One region of the Paraburkholderia flava genome, then DNA from elsewhere that is predicted to be linked to it. Evidence: riboswitches for the same ligand, from Rfam matches in the RefSeq annotation. Region 1 holds a riboswitch; each other region holds the start of a gene.

Region 1 (5,071 bases):
AAGACTTACGCGTTGACGCGGCTGCCGTCGCAGCAGACGAGTGCCACGTATCCGCAATACGCGTCGCTGGTCGAGGCGGAACTGGCGAAGTACGGCTTCACGACTGCGGATGCGACGCACACGCGTTATCTGCTGTCGATTGCGTACGATACGCGGCCGGCTGCGATCGGCGTTGTAGCGGGCGACTGTGCGGATGGCGATGCTGCGGCAGCCTCGACCGATGCGGTAAACGCCGATTGCCGCACACCAGGCGAAACCTCGTTCTCGCTGTTCGGCGGCACGACGTATCGCCACACGTTGACGCTGCGTTTCCTTGAACGCACGACTGGCCGCGAAGCATACAAGGTCACGTCGACGACGCGCGATCGCGAGGCAGACCCGCAACACGCGGTTCCGTATCTGGTGAAGAGCGCGCTCGCGAAACTTCCGTATGCGGACCACGCGGACTGGCAGGTGAAATTGCAGACGCAGGACGCGTCCACTGCGCCGGAAGTCGTGTCGATTAAACCGGTCGAACCCAGGGACCGCTGACCTTCGACTCAACCGTCGTCGGAGCCGGAGTCGTCCACGGGCCAGCGGTTCTCGAACACGCAATGAGCGAGCGGCGTGCGCGTCGCCCATCGTTCGGTTTCCAGCATCGGCTCGTCATAGAACTGCGCGACGTGGCCGATGCACAGGATCGCCACCGGTTTCGCGCCGGCCGGCATGCCCAGCAGCGTCGCGATCTCGAAGGGATCGAACAGCGAGACCCAGCCGAGTCCGATTCCTTCCGCGCGCGCGGCGAGCCACATGTTCTGGATCGCGCATGCGACCGACGCAAGATCCATCTCCGGTAACGTCCGTCTGCCGAACACATGCTGCTCGCGATCGTCCATCAGCGAGACGACCAGCAATTCGCCGCAGTCGAGCATTCCCTCGACCTTCAGCTTCATGAACTCGTCGCGCCGCTTGCCGAGCGCATCGGCGGTGAGCAACCGTTCGCGCTCGACCGCGGCGTGCAGCTCAATACGCAGCACGGGATCGGTGATGCGAACGATGCGCCACGGCTGCATGTAGCCGACGCTCGGCGCATGATGCGCGGCATCGAACAGCCGTTGCAGCAGTAGCGAATCGACCGGTTCACGCGTGAAGTGGCGCATGTCGCGCCGCTCGTGGATCGCACGGTAGACGGCCGCGCGTTCCGGATCGCTAAAACGCTTCGCCATTGAAGAGCGTCGCCGTGAAAGCCGGGTTGGAGGGCCAGTAGCCGTGCATGTAGGTCGCGACGATCGACCCGGCGCGGTAGACGGGCTCACCAGCTTGTTCAGATTGAGCGCGCGTTGCGTTGAGCACCGGTTCGAGCGACGTCGTGATCTGCGAATAGTGGAACGTGTGTCCCTTCAGCGTGCCGTGCCTGCTGCTGTCCATCTGCTGCATGCCGAGCGCGGCGAGACGCGTACCGAGCGTTGCATGGCCGGGCAACAGGCCGAGCATCGGGTGTGTCGCGCCGTCCTTGCCAGTCAGGCTGTCGAGTAGATACAGCATGCCGCCACATTCGGCGACGATGGCTTTTTCCGCTGCGGCATGCGCACGTATCGACGCTGCGGTGCGCGAGGCGGCAGCAAGCGTCGTCGCGTGCAACTCGGGATAGCCGCCGGGCAGATACAGCGCATCGGCATCGATCGGTGCCGGTTCGTCGGCGAGCGGCGAGAAGAAATTCAACCGGGCGCCGAGTGCAGCGAGCAGGTCGAGATTCGCTGGATAGATGAACGAGAACGCGGCGTCGCGTGCGATCGCGATGTGCATGCCGTCGAGCAGACGCGGTTTTGATACACGGGTGCTCGCTTCAAGAGAAGGTTCGAATTCGACCGCCGGCGGCAATTCGGCAAGCGCGGCGCCCGCGAGCGCATCGGCCGCACGTTCGAGCCGCGCGTCGAGGTCGCCGATCTCGTCGGCCTGCAGCAGACCGAGGTGTCGATCGGGCAGTTCGAGCGCCGGATCCTTCGCGGTGTGCCCGAGCCACGCGATGTCGGAAGGCAACGCGTCCGTCAGCATCTGTGCATGCCGCGCCGAACCGACGCGATTCGCGAACACACCATGAAACGGCACCTGCGGACGAAAGTGCGCGAGCCCGAACGCGAGCGCACCGAACGTCTGCGCCATCGCATTCGCGGAGATCACCGCCGCAACCGGCACACCGAACGCTTCGGCAAGATCGGCGCTGCTCGGCGTCCCGTCGAACAGCCCCATCACACCTTCGATCAGAATCAGGTCCGCGTTCGCGGCCGCTTCGGCGAGCAGACTGCGGCATGCGTCCTCGCCGACCATCCACAGATCGAGCGAATACACTGCAGCGCCGCTCGCGCGCGCAAGAATCATCGGGTCAAGAAAATCCGGTCCCGTCTTGAACACACGCACACGCCGACCGAGCCGCGCATGATGACGCGCGAGCCCGGCGGTGATGGTCGTCTTACCCTGACCGGATGCAGGCGCGCTGATGAACAGCGCGGGACACGCGGGCATCGCTCAGAACTCCACGCCAGGCTGCGCCTTCACGTGCTGCTCGCGATACGGGTGCTTGACGAGGCGCATCTCGGTGACGAGGTCGGCGGCTTCGATCAGCGCGTCGGGCGCATGACGACCCGTCACGACGACGTGTACCGATTCGGGGCGCGCGGTCAGCACGCCGAGCACTTCGTCGAGCGGCAGGTAGTCGTATTTCAGCACCGTGTTCAGCTCGTCGAGGATCACCATCCGGTACTCGCCGCTTTCGATCATCCGGCACGCTTCGGCCCAGCCTTTGCGCGCGGTCGCGATGTCGGCGTCGCGGTCCTGCGTGTTCCACGTATAGCCGTCGCCCATCGTGACGAAGTCGCACTCCGCGATCGCGCCGAGGAAGTCGCGCTCCGACGTATGCAGCGCGCCCTTGATGAACTGCACGACACCGAGCCGCATGCCGTGTCCGAGCACGCGAACGGCCATACCGAACGCCGCCGTGCTTTTACCTTTGCCGTTGCCGGTATTGACGATCAACAGACCTTTCTCGATCGTCGCGGAGGCCTGCTTTTTTTCGTGTCCTTCGCGACGCCGCTGAGTCATGCGCGCATGCGATTCGGGATCGGTTTTCATCGGATGGGGTCCTGTTCGAGGTTTTGGTGTGATGAGTCGAGGAGGCCGGCAGCGAGCGGCGCGGTGGTTCGGCAGTCGAAGCGGGGATCGCGTGCGAGTGCGACGGTGACGCCATCGCACACGATCTTGCCGACGATCAGCGGACCGCCGTTCGCGGCGAGCAATGCACAGGGTTCGCACACGCCATCGATGCCGAACTGCGCGCGCACGACAGGCGAGGGCGACGAGAGCGCGGACGTGTCCGGGAATGTCGAAGTGAACGCCGCGATCTGCTCGCGCGTGAACACGTACAGAAGCAGCGCGTGAGAAGCGCAAAACGCGAGCAGGCCAGGCTCGTGCGCTTTCGCATCGACGGTCGCAATCGCGCACACGTCGGCGAGTGGATATGCGCCGAGCGCCATCTGCAAGGCCGCATCGATCTGCGCGGCCGAGACACCGCTGCGGCAGCCGATGCCGGCAATGAGCGACGCGCGACTCATCGACGCGGCTCCACCCGATACCACGCATACCGCGCGTCAGGACGCACAACGGAATTCGACGAAAAGAAACAGGCCATGCCAGGCGGCTGCAATTGCAATACGGATGACGCGCGCTTTACGCACGCGCACCGTGTACGCCGTGTATCCGTCCCCCGCGGATCGGGCGGTCGGCAACGCTTGCGCGTGCCCCTTCGTCTGGCCGGTATCCGGGCTGACAGCCTCACGTCGTTGCCTTCCCGCGACTCTTGCCGCAGTGGCGTCGAACGACGTGCGCGGCTCGAAGGCCGCAGGCTGCTTACCGTTGCGGGGACAGCACAGGCTGGCGCAAAGCGCTTCCTGTTTCCCGTTTAACTGCACACGCGAGTGCGTGTGCGGGCACCAGACGCGCGTACGATAGCACAGGGTTTATGCAGGCTGGTTCGCTGCGGCAGGCCAACGCGCAGTTGCCAGGCCACAAACGACGCGGCCGCGTTGCGCATGTGAATCGTGGGAGTTGCCGCAGCGAATCAAGATGGTGATGTGGTTCAAGAGCACATCCATTCGAAAGACTTCCGCCTTTCACTGAGAGCATCGTTGTTAAGCTGAAATAAAAAATATCATGCCGCTTGCATTGGTTTTGATTTCTATCGTTGGAAATCTATTAGCCTGTTTCCCCGAGTGCCGCAATTAAAATACGTCCGATATGCTGGCGGCTTATCCATTGCCGTTCAACGTCACGAATAGCACCAATTCCCACATATATGTTATCAAAAAGCGCAGGAAATGCCGCGAGCTGCAGTGAATTACGCGTATTGCCTGTCGCGTAGCCTGTCAGTCACCGCGCCTGGGATGGTTGCCGACTTGACGTGATCCTGCTAACGCGGGGAGCATGCGCCGCTATTGAATTACGGAATAGAGAGTCAATTAGCATTTTTTAAGAACACCCCTATCTTTTCATAGAGTGCCGCTTATTATTACTATCGGAATTATATAAATCACATTATTCATTGCGAGGACATGATGCAAAAAGACATCCGTTACCCTCGGAGGCCTATCCGACGCAACCGCATCTTTGTCATTCCTTTTGCCCTGAATCTATTGGCTGCAGCGATCGCGTGCTTTCCGTCAAGCAGCTTCGCGAACTGCACCACAGCCTCCAACGCGACAACCTGCGACACGACGTCGCCCAGTCCCTACACGAATACGGTGGGCCTGGGCGGCAACACAGCCTCCGGCGCCACCGTGACACTCGATCCGAACGCGCAGATCGTAGTCACCGGCCGTAACGGCATTTCGCTTGGCAACAACGCGACCATCGCCATCAACAGTGGCGCCCAGGTCAGTGCGACGGTCAACACCGCCATCGCGGGACTCAACGGAGTGGGCGGCAACACGATCGATTTCGGCAGTAACAACACGGTGACCATTCAGCAGGGCGCAACTGTTTCAGCGAACGGTACGGCCAGCAACGCCGAGGCAATCAATACCGTGGGCTCCGGCAATGT
Region 2 (5,071 bases), on a different contig from region 1:
GATGTTGACCTCGCGGATCGAATAGCCGCTATAGCCGAATGCCTGCGCGGACGCGGAGGCCTGCTGACGGAACGACGCGATCGCTTCGCTGGTGAGCTTCTGTGCGGCGGCACGCTGCGCTTCCGGCGACAGCGAGAACTGCACATCGCCGACCTGCATGATCGAGCCCATCTGGCCCGCGAGCTTCGATGCGGCAGCGAAGTCATGCGATTCGAGCACGATTTCTGTACGACCGCGCCACGTCGAAATGCGACCGTTGCGATCGGTCGACGGGCTGATCGAGAACGAGCCCGTGTGCGCGGTGACGCCGGATACGCCCTTGGCCTTTTGCAGCGCCGAATCGGCACGCTGGTTCAACGTGGTAGTCAGCGACGACGGATCGGCCGCTTCCTGCTCGTAAAACAGCGTGATGTTCACCACGTCCTGCGGCACTTCGGTACTGGCCTGCGCATTCAGAGACAGCACGCCGGCCGGCTGATACGGCGCGCTCTGCGCGTGCGCGGTTGACGGCACGAGCGACAGCATCAGCGGAGCGGCCGAAGCCACGGCGAGCGCGAATGCGATGGCGTTTTTTCTGGTCATTATGGGACTCCTTCCGTGAACAGGATTGCGCGCGGCCCGTGCCGCTGCGCATTGCTCGCGTGGCCTTTCGTGCAGATCCTGGAGAGGCGAAGAAAGGATGGACCGCACGCCCTGTGGTACGAGACGGGCACGACGCTTGCGAGCCAGTTAGGCGTGCTTTCATGCCGACAGGTTCCCTTCACCTGACCGTTTCTGGCACTTTCTGACGGTTTCGTCAGGTTGCCGCGACATGACGTCGCATACGAGCGTAGCGCGTGAGGTTGCATGCCGCATCACGTGCGGTACTACATCAGCCGCTTCGTGATGAAGCGCCACTCTTCGCTCGTGACCGGTGTGATCGACAGGCGGTTGCCCTTCGCCAGCACGCGCATCTGCGCGAGTTCCGGATGCTCGCGCAGCGCCGCGAGCGGGACCAGCGTCGACTTCTTCTTGAACACGACGTCGACGAGTACCCAGCGCGGTGTTTCGCGCGTCGATTTCGGATCGTAGTAGGGGCTCTTCGGATCGAACTGCGTCGGATCGGGGTAGGCCGTCGACGACACTTCGGCGAGCCCGGCAATGCCGGGCTCGGGACAGCTCGAGTGATAGAACAGCACACCGTCGCCGACCTGCATCGTGTCGCGCATGAAGTTGCGCGCCTGATAGTTGCGTACGCCGGTCCACGGCAACGTGCGTTGCGCGGCGTCGGCGAGATCGTCGATGCTTGCTTCGTCCGGTTCGGACTTCATTAGCCAGTAGCGCATGAATCGAATGAACGCGAAATGAGTGAAGCGATGAGTGAAAAAAAGCGCCGCTCAAAGAAAAACGGCACCGGACGAATGTCCGATGCCGTTCGAATAGGTCCCCGCCTTAGCCGCTAGGCCGGCATCCTGAACCGGGGGTTCAGAATTGGTCGCAGTTAGCCGCACTTCGGGTACATCAGACAGAGTGACGCGCACGCCCGTGCTGCAAATTTCCACAACCGTGCACATGGCATTGGTTCAAGGAATATATGACCTTGGCAAACCAGGCAGGGAAGCTGACAACTGAGCCGACGTACTCTGTGCCGACTCACATAAACCGTTTGAAACAGGAGACCTTGAAGCTGATGCTACCGGTCCGATCGGCCTTTGTCTACTGGCCTCGTGTAACCGTTATTGCGTGCTGTACTGGTTGATCACCGTGTCCAGCTGATCGTTCATCTGGGCCATTGTACGCCGGATTTCTTCAGCCGGAAACGATTCGCCATGACGTACGCTGGACTGCAGCTTGAGCAGTTCCGACGCGAGCGACAACGCAGCCATCACCGCAATGCGGTCCATGCCGCGCACGTTGCTGTGCGTGCGGATTTTCGACATTTCCGCGTCGACCCGCGCGACAGCTTCGAGCAGTGCCGCTTCGGTTTCCGGCGAACACGCGAGACGATAGGACTGGCCGAGAATCGAGACTTCGATCTGCTTCGTGGTCATGCATTTTCTCCGTGGCGGGCATCCGCATCGCTGCGTGCAGCGCCGTCTTCCTGCGGCGCGGACGCGAGCAGATCGAGCTGATTGTCCTGTTCGGAGTGGCCTTTCGCGCGCGGCAGTTTTTCGAGAATCGCGTTGAGGCGAACCTGTGCGTCGTCGATCTTCGCCGACAGCGCATCGCGTTCGGCCTGCAGCGCATTGCGCTCTTCGCGCATCTGATCGAGTTCGACGCGCGTCGCTTCGCAATCTGCACGCGCTTGCGTGAGTTGTTCTTCGAGCGCCTGGCGCGCTGCGTAGTGACGCTGACTGAGTGCAATCAGACGTCCAATGTTCTGTGAGAGTGTTTCGAGTTCGGTGAGCATGTGCTGCGTCCTCTAAAGACACGGCATTTTAGCGCGGAATGTCGGGCGTTCCGATAAATGTCTCGTTTCGAGACGTAACAGCATCGCTTTTTGCGCATATCCGGCAATTTCGCGATGTGATTCCAGCGGGATTTCGCTGCGTTTTTTGCATGCCTTCGATGCGGCGCACGCATGCACTTGTGCGAGTGCAGCGAAGCAGGGATCGCCCTTTCTTGACGCCACAGAGTGCGCTGCTACACTTGCGGCACTCTTGGTGCCCGCGCGCGATTTTCGTATCGCGTGCAGTTAAACGGGAAGCAGGGAGCGGAGTCCGCCCGACCGAGCCAACCTGTGCTGCCCCCGCAACGGTAAGCGACCGCATCGTCATGCAGGTCGACCCTTCATGTGCATCTCCTGGCCTTCGCATAGCGAGGCCGCGCGATGTGCATCGTGCCACTGCGCTTCATGCGTGGGAAGGCGGGTCGATGTGTCGCCAGCCCGGATACCGGCCAGAGGGAGGGGAGCGTCATCCGTCGCGCACGTGCCGGCGAGCATCGGCCGGCGGTTGCCGTTCCCTGTTACGCAACGGCCTGCGGGGAGCGGGCCGCGCACGCTACCACAGGAAATCCGTCGATGTTCACCCCGATCGCCCGCACGGCACTCGCTGCGCTGGCCGCAGCGGCCTATGCGCCGCTGACGGCATTTGCACAGAGCGCGCCGCAGACACAAGAGCCGTCTTCAAGCGACACCCAGCCTGTCGCTTCAGCGTCGTCTTCCACTGCAGTCGTTACGTCTCCGGGCACCGCTGCACCTGCCGTTGCAAGCACGGCTGCCGCCGCTTCTTCGGGCACCGCTACGCCCGTCGCGGCAAGCACAAGTTCTACCGCTTCTTCCATCACCGACGCACACACGCTATCGCCGATCGTCGTCACCGCTGACCGCAGTCCGCAAAAGCTCGCGGACACCATCCCGCAGACCACGCTGTTCGACAGCCAGGACATCGCCGATACGACCGCGCAGGATGTCCCCGGTCTGCTGCAACTCGCACCGGGCGCGCAGATCGTGCGCAACGGCGGCCCCGGTTCGCAGGCGAGTCTGTTCCTGCGCGGCGCGTCGTCGGTGCAGTCGCTGGTGCTGATCGACGGTGTGCGCGTCGATTCGGTGAGCCTCGGCAATGCGCAGCTGTCGCAGCTTCCGCTCGACCAGATCGATCACGTCGAAGTGGTGAACGGCAACGTGTCGGCGTTGTATGGCTCAGGCGCGATCGGCGGCGTCGTGCAGATCTTCACGAAGAACGGCGGCGATCATCCGCCGCGTTTCGACTTCTCGGTCGGCTACGGCAGCTATCACACGCAGACGCAGCAGGCGGGCGTGAACGGCGCGCTCGATCACGACGGCAACACGACGTTCAGCATCTCGCTCGCGCGCTCGAAGGACGACGGATTTTCGTCGCAGAATCCGGCGCTCGCGCCCGGCGTGAATCCGAACGCGAACGGCTATCTGAACGAGAGCATCTCGGCGTCGCTGCGTCATCGCTTCAACGACAAGTGGGACGCAGGCGTGCGCTACTTCCAGTCGAACGGCAACGACAGCTACGACAACGCATACGGCCTGCCAACCGATCTCAACAATCTGTACAGCAAGGTCCAGCAGTTGTCCGCGTTCGCGAACGGCAAGCTGACCGACTGGTGGACCACGCACTTCGTCGTCGCGGCCGGCAACGATCGCAGCCAGAACGCGCTGAACGGCGTGTACACCGACCGCTTCAACACGGACAACCGCCAGTACACGTGGCAGAACGACTTCACGTTCGGACCCGGCCAGAAGATCCAGCTCGGCTACGAACATCTCGACCAGTCGCTCGATTCGGACGAATACTCGGCACCGGACCGTCACGTGAACTCGGGCTTCATCGGCTATACCGGCCGCTTCGGCGCGAGCCAGATCCAGGCGAATCTGCGGCGCGACCAGTACTCCGATTTCGGCGGCGCGAACAGTTACTATCTCGGCTACGGCTACGATTTCAATGCGCACTGGAAGGCCACCGCGAGCCTGTCCGATGCGTTCCGCGCGCCGACCTTCAACGACCTGTACTTCCCGGTGAGCGGCAATCCTTTGATCCAGCCGGAGCGCAGTCACTCGGTCGAAGGCGCGCTGCAATACGCATCGGATGCACTCGGCGTGATCCGCGTCACCGCATTCCAGACGCGCTACTCGAACCTGATCGACTACGTGCAGACGATCCCCGGCATCTACGTCGCGCAGAACATCGGCCATGCGAAGGTGCAGGGCGTCGAAGGCTCGTGGAGCGGGCACGTTGGAAAGACCGATGTGCGCGCGTCGCTGACGGTGCAGAATCCGGTCGACGAAGACGCCGACACCGATCTCGTCCGTCGCGCGCGTCATTTCGCTTCGTTCACGGCGAACCGGTCGATCGATGCGTGGCGTGTCGGCGGCGAGTGGATCGTCAGCGGAGAGCGCAACGACAGCGGCACGCCGCTGTCGGGCTACGGTCTCCTGAACCTGTCCGCGCGCTACAACATCACGAAGGCGTGGTACGTCTCCGCGCAGATCCAGAACCTCTTCAACCGGGACTATGAAACGGCCTACACGTACAACTCGCCGCGACGCAGTGCGTTCATCACGGTCGGCTGGCAGCAGCAGTGATGCGCGCCCGCACGTGAGGACGCGCGGATGAACCGC
Region 3 (5,071 bases), on a different contig from region 1:
TACGAACGTGTCGAGCAGATCAGAACCGCCAACGGCGTGGCTGCCGACATGAAGGGCACCGGCGCCGACAAGCCCACCGTCACCGCCGGTGCCAATTCGGCGGCGATCGGAGCGAATTCGAACGATGGCGGCCGCCGCAATGTCGTCTCGATAGGCAATGCCGCGCAGCAACGGCAACTCGTCAACGTAGCGGAAGGCACGCAAGCCACCGATGCGGTCAATCTCGATCAATTGAACCGGGTCACGTCGGACGGAATGCGGCAAGCGAACAGCTACACGGACAGGCGCATCGCCGGTGTGCAACAGAGCATCGATCAAACCGCGCGCAACGCATACTCGGGTATCGCGGCGGTGACTGCGCTCAGCATGATTGGCGATGTCGACAAGGACAAGACGATTGCGCTCGGTGTAGGTGTCGGCACGTATCGTGGTTACCAGGCGGTTGCGGTTAGCGCGACCGCGCGCCTGACCGATAACCTGCAAGTCCGGGCCGGCGCGGGGGTGACCAGCGGTAGCAGCGCGGCGGGCGTGGGGGCGACGATGCAATGGTGAGCATGGCGATCGCGCAGGTGAAGTCGCGAGACGAGGCTCCGTCAATTCGCGATGCGACCCGACCGCAACCGCAGCAAAGCGACGCCGCAGCGTAGCGTGCGCGATCCTTCAGCGCACGCACGCTACGCACCAGGCCACCACACCCAACCACGCATCGAACGCCGCAGCTCCACCCTCGACAGCGGCCCGATTTCGATCCGCATGCCTGCAGCGAGAGGGATCTTCAGCGTATGCAGCACAGCCGCGCGAATCACCACCGCATGCGTGACCGCGACGACGAAAGGGACGTCGTCGAGTGCATCGAGCCATCGCGCGACGCGTGTCGCTACCGCAGCGAACGATTCGCCGCCGGGCACGACGGCGTCGGGGTCGGTGCTCCATGCGGACAGCGCGGATGGATCGGCGTTTGCGACATCGGCGACACGTTGGCCGCGCCAGTGGCCGTAGTCCATATCGGCGAGCGGGGACGCAGGCTGTGCAGCGAGGCCGAGCGCGTCGGCTGTTTCGCGTGCGCAGAGAGCGGGGCTGACGAATACGGTCGCATCGCGCGGCACATCGAACCGCTCGCGATACGCGTGCGCGTCAGCGATGCCGCGCGCGTCGAGCGGATCGTCCGATGGAAAGCGGCCCGCGCGCATCGCCGCGGTGGCCGCGTGGCTCACGAGCCAGAGCCGTGTGTGCATCACATCGTCCCTTGTAAAGCGCTTCACCGTAGGGCGGCACAGCGAGGTTTAACGCGTAGAATACCGTCACCAAAGCAAGGAAGCCGGTGCAAGCCCGGCGCGGTCGCGCCACTGTAATCGGTTCATCGACGAACCGGAAGCCAGACCCTAGCTTTGCGTCCTCTCTTTCCAACGACTATCGGGGCGCGCAACCCCAGGAGAAGTCCGTCATGACCGATGCTGTTTTCCAACCGGCTGCCCAGCCGGCACCCATCCCGCTGCGTGAGCTGTTGCCGTGGTTCGTCTTCGGCGGTCTGCTGCTGTTGCTGGCGATCTACTTCGTCGGCGCGGAAGAAGGCGCGACATCGCTGATTCCCGGCATGTATGTGCACGAGTTCGTGCACGACGGCCGCCATCTGCTCGGCTTTCCCTGCCACTGACGGAGCATTGCGATGACAGGTCGATTGTTGATGCGCGGGATGCTCGTAGGCATCGCCGCAGGATTGCTCACGTTCGGTTTCGCGAGGATCGCGGGTGAACCGCAGGTAGATCGCGCGATTTCGTTCGAAGAAAAAGCCGATGCGGCGAAAGGCGAAGCGCCCGAGCCGGAACTCGTCAGCCGCCATACGCAGGCAGGGCTCGGTCTGCTGACCGGTTGCGTCGTGTACGGCGCAGCGGCGGGCGGATTGTTCTCGCTGGTGTTCGCGTATGCGTACGGCCGCGTCGGCAAGCTCGGCGCACGCGCGTTGTCCGCATGCCTGGCGCTCGCGGCGTTCGTGTCGATCGTCGTGGTGCCGGGGCTCAAATACCCGGCCAATCCGCCATCGGTCGGCGACCCGGAGACGATCGGCTATCGGACGGGCCTGTACTTCCTGATGATCGCGATCTCGCTCGCGGCGACGGTGTTCTCGCTGAAGCTGCGGCGTCGCGCGGCGGCGCGCTACGGCGCATGGAACGGCGCGATTCTCGCGGCCGGCGTGTTCATCGTCATCATCGCGGCGGTGCAGGCCGGACTGCCGTCGATCAACGAAGTCCCCGCTGCCTTCCCGGCCGTGCTGCTGTGGAAATTTCGCATGGCCGCGCTCGGCATGCAGGCGATTCTGTGGACGACGATCGGGCTTGGATTCGGCGCACTCGTCGAAGCGGGACGTCGTGGGGCGAGTGGGGTGCTGGCTGTGGGGCGGTGAGGTTGAAGCGCTTCGCTGGGGGCTGCATCTACGGTTAAGCGGATGTGCTCACGCAACCCGGCGAGGCGCTAGCGAATCACGATGTTGAACCCTTGGTCGAATCATCGCGTCAGGCGAGGCGGGCCTTGTTTGAGCGAAGGCCCGATGATACCGTTCGAGCGCCGGCCGGATCGACTACCAAAACGCACGCGCAAACTCGACACACGCGAGTGTCACAACCAGTTCATCCTGGTCCAGTCTGATTGCCCCGGTTAAGCTATCTCTCCGGCTGAAAAGCCGATGCACATTCTTAGTGACCGTTGCAGTCAAAACTTTCCCCAAGATGATCAAAGAACTCGCGACTTTTGAAAATTTCAGCGAATTGGGCTACCTGCTCGCCAATGCAGATCTTGCACAGGAAGCGTTGAGAAACCCGATGTTCACGGGATTCGCACACTTCGTCAGATACGGGCAGAACGAGCAAAGGATGCAGTTCAAGCCGACGATGTCCGATGCCGAGATAGATCGCGCGTTGCTGGACAACAGTATCCCGGCGCCGGACAAGCTGAAAAACGCCCATCTAAACCAGAGCAATCTGGTTCTCGAGCTTGGAAATCACGAGGGCATGAGCGTGCTCGAGATCGGTAGCCGCGAGGTCACCGGAGTATCCAATGCCAAAAGTCTGTTCACCAACGCGAAGTACACTGGATTCGACTACTACCCGGGAAATAACGTCGACGTGGTGGGCGATGCCCACAAGCTTTCCACGTACTTCGACAAGGAACAGAAATTCGACCTGATCTATTCGACCGCGGTGTTCGAGCATCTGGCCATGCCTTGGGTCGTCGCGCAGGAAATATCGAAACTGCTGAAGGTCGGCGGAATGCTGTTCATCGAGACACACTTCTCGTACTCGTCGCATGAACGTCCGTGGCATTTCTTCCAGTTCAGCGACATGGGACTCCGCGCATTATTTTCCCCGGCGCTCGGCTTCGAATGTATTGAAGCCGCGATGGCGAACCCGATCACGGGGAAGTTCTCGTCGCTTGCCGATCCCTATCTGCGCGGTCAATGGGTGCAGGGGCTGTATTGTCATAGCCAGTATCTGGGCGTGAAGCGTCGCGATGTTCAATCGGTCGATTGGGACGGTGTTGCTATCGACGACATCGTGAGCGGAACGGCGTATCCCGCCCCCCGCGCCTGAACGCACGTCATAAGCTCGCGCTGTGGTGGATCAAATCACTCCGTTGATCCACCTCATCAAGCCGCAGCCGCCCGATGCTGCTTCAACAACCCATCCCTGACGAACTGCGCGAGTTCGCGCGCGACCGGACTGCCGCCATGCTCCGGCAGGTAGAGGCTGATCGCGAACGGCGGCAACTCCGGTAGCTTCGCATCCGCGCCGAGGATGTCGAGATCGGCCGGAACCGTCGACACCAGCCATGCGGTGATCGCGAGGCCGGTGCGCACCGTCGCGGTCGTCGCTTCGATGTTGCCGCTCTCGAACACTGTGCGCCATTCGATGTCGTGCTCGCGCAGCGCGTCGAGCACGCTGTCGCGAAACGCGCAGGTGTCGGTGACCATCGAGATCGGCAGCGGCCGCTTCAGGTGCGCATTGCCGCCGCGTGCGCCGACCCACACCAGCCGTTCGACCCGCAGACATTCGCCGCCCGCATGGGTCGCGGGCTCTTCGACCACCGCGAGGTCGAGCGATCCGCGCGCGAGCCAGTCCGCGAGTTCCGGCGACGAGCCGCAGACGATCGACATCTCCACATTCGGCCACGCCTCGGTGAACGCCTTGAAGATCGGCGAGAAACTTGCGCCGACCAGGTCGTACGGCACGCCGAGCCGCACCTGTCCTGCGAGCGGCCGCGCGGCCATGTCGGCCCAGATCTCGTCGTTCATCCCGAGCAGGCGCTTTGCCTTGCCGAGAAAACGCTCGCCGACCTGCGTCAGTTCCAGCTGACGCCCGACGCGTTCGAACAGGCTGGAGCCGAACGATTCCTCGAGCCGCTTGATCTGCTGGCTCACTGCGCCCTGCGTGAGGTGCAGCGTGTTCGCGGCGACCGTCATGCTGCCGCGCTCAGCGACGGCGACGAACGTGCGGACAAGAGAGATATCGAGGTTGTGGACAAGGTTGCGTGCCATCGTCGCATTATAGAAGCTAATACATGGCATCAGAATCTTTCGATTTTCTAATGATGGCCGGCTGGCTACAGTGACGTCTCTTTGGGTTACGTCAGCGTGTCCGCCATGTCCGTGCTTTCCTCCGTGTCTACTGCAGGCGCCGGTTCGCTTGCGCCGCTGCTCCTGTTCGTCGTCGTCGCGACGATCACGCCGGGCGGTGCAACCGCGCTCGCGACGGCGTCCGGCTCGCGCTTCGGCTTTCGCCGTTCGATTCCGCTGATGGCCGGCATCGCGGTGGGTCTCGCGTCGCTCGCGGCCGCATCCGCCGCCGGCCTCGCGAGCGTGCTGCTCGCAGCCCCCGCGCTGCAGACGGCGATGAAGGCGATCGGCAGCGCGTATCTGCTGTGGCTCGCGTGGCAGATCGCGCGCAGCGGGCCGCCGGATCTCAGGCGCGGCGCGCAGGCCTCCGCGATGCCGACGACGCTCGTCGGCGGCGCGTGTCTGCTGTGGCTCAACCCGAAAGGCTGGGCGATGGCGCTCGGCGCGGCCGCGTCGTTCGCGATG

The links. Region 1 has a riboswitch for cobalamin ahead of E1748_RS01585 (cobalamin biosynthesis protein). Riboswitches for the same ligand answer to the same signal wherever they lie in the genome.
Region 2: it holds a riboswitch for cobalamin, as region 1 does, so the genes downstream of both, E1748_RS29220 (TonB-dependent receptor plug domain-containing protein) here and E1748_RS01585 (cobalamin biosynthesis protein) in region 1, are expected to answer to the same signal.
Region 3: it holds a riboswitch for cobalamin, as region 1 does, so the genes downstream of both, E1748_RS16745 (CbtB domain-containing protein) here and E1748_RS01585 (cobalamin biosynthesis protein) in region 1, are expected to answer to the same signal.

The regions. Positions count from the first base shown of each region.
Region 1 covers NZ_SMRO01000001.1:359,782-364,852, forward strand. Annotated here, with positions in the region: gene E1748_RS01565 (DUF4136 domain-containing protein) at 1-531, shown strand, start outside; gene bluB (5,6-dimethylbenzimidazole synthase) at 540-1,205, opposite strand; gene E1748_RS01575 (cobyrinic acid a,c-diamide synthase CobB) at 1,189-2,502, opposite strand; gene cobO (cob(I)yrinic acid a,c-diamide adenosyltransferase) at 2,506-3,108, opposite strand; gene E1748_RS01585 (cobalamin biosynthesis protein) at 3,105-3,587, opposite strand; cobalamin riboswitch at 3,768-3,985, opposite strand; gene E1748_RS01590 (autotransporter outer membrane beta-barrel domain-containing protein) at 4,809-5,071, shown strand, end outside.
Region 2 covers NZ_SMRO01000004.1:264,857-269,927, reverse strand. Annotated here, with positions in the region: gene E1748_RS29240 (SIMPL domain-containing protein) at 1-582, opposite strand, end outside; gene E1748_RS29235 (EVE domain-containing protein) at 867-1,325, opposite strand; RNA gene ssrS (6S RNA) at 1,420-1,601, opposite strand; gene E1748_RS29230 (cell division protein ZapA) at 1,716-2,030, opposite strand; gene E1748_RS29225 (ATPase) at 2,027-2,389, opposite strand; cobalamin riboswitch at 2,624-2,896, shown strand; gene E1748_RS29220 (TonB-dependent receptor plug domain-containing protein) at 3,002-5,035, shown strand; gene E1748_RS29215 (FecCD family ABC transporter permease) at 5,063-5,071, shown strand, end outside.
Region 3 covers NZ_SMRO01000002.1:1,187,571-1,192,641, forward strand. Annotated here, with positions in the region: gene E1748_RS16735 (YadA family autotransporter adhesin) at 1-552, shown strand, start outside; gene E1748_RS16740 (histidine phosphatase family protein) at 675-1,235, opposite strand; cobalamin riboswitch at 1,263-1,405, shown strand; gene E1748_RS16745 (CbtB domain-containing protein) at 1,445-1,654, shown strand; gene E1748_RS16750 (CbtA family protein) at 1,667-2,401, shown strand; gene E1748_RS16755 (class I SAM-dependent methyltransferase) at 2,694-3,584, shown strand; gene E1748_RS16760 (LysR substrate-binding domain-containing protein) at 3,641-4,528, opposite strand; gene E1748_RS16765 (LysE family translocator) at 4,634-5,071, shown strand, end outside.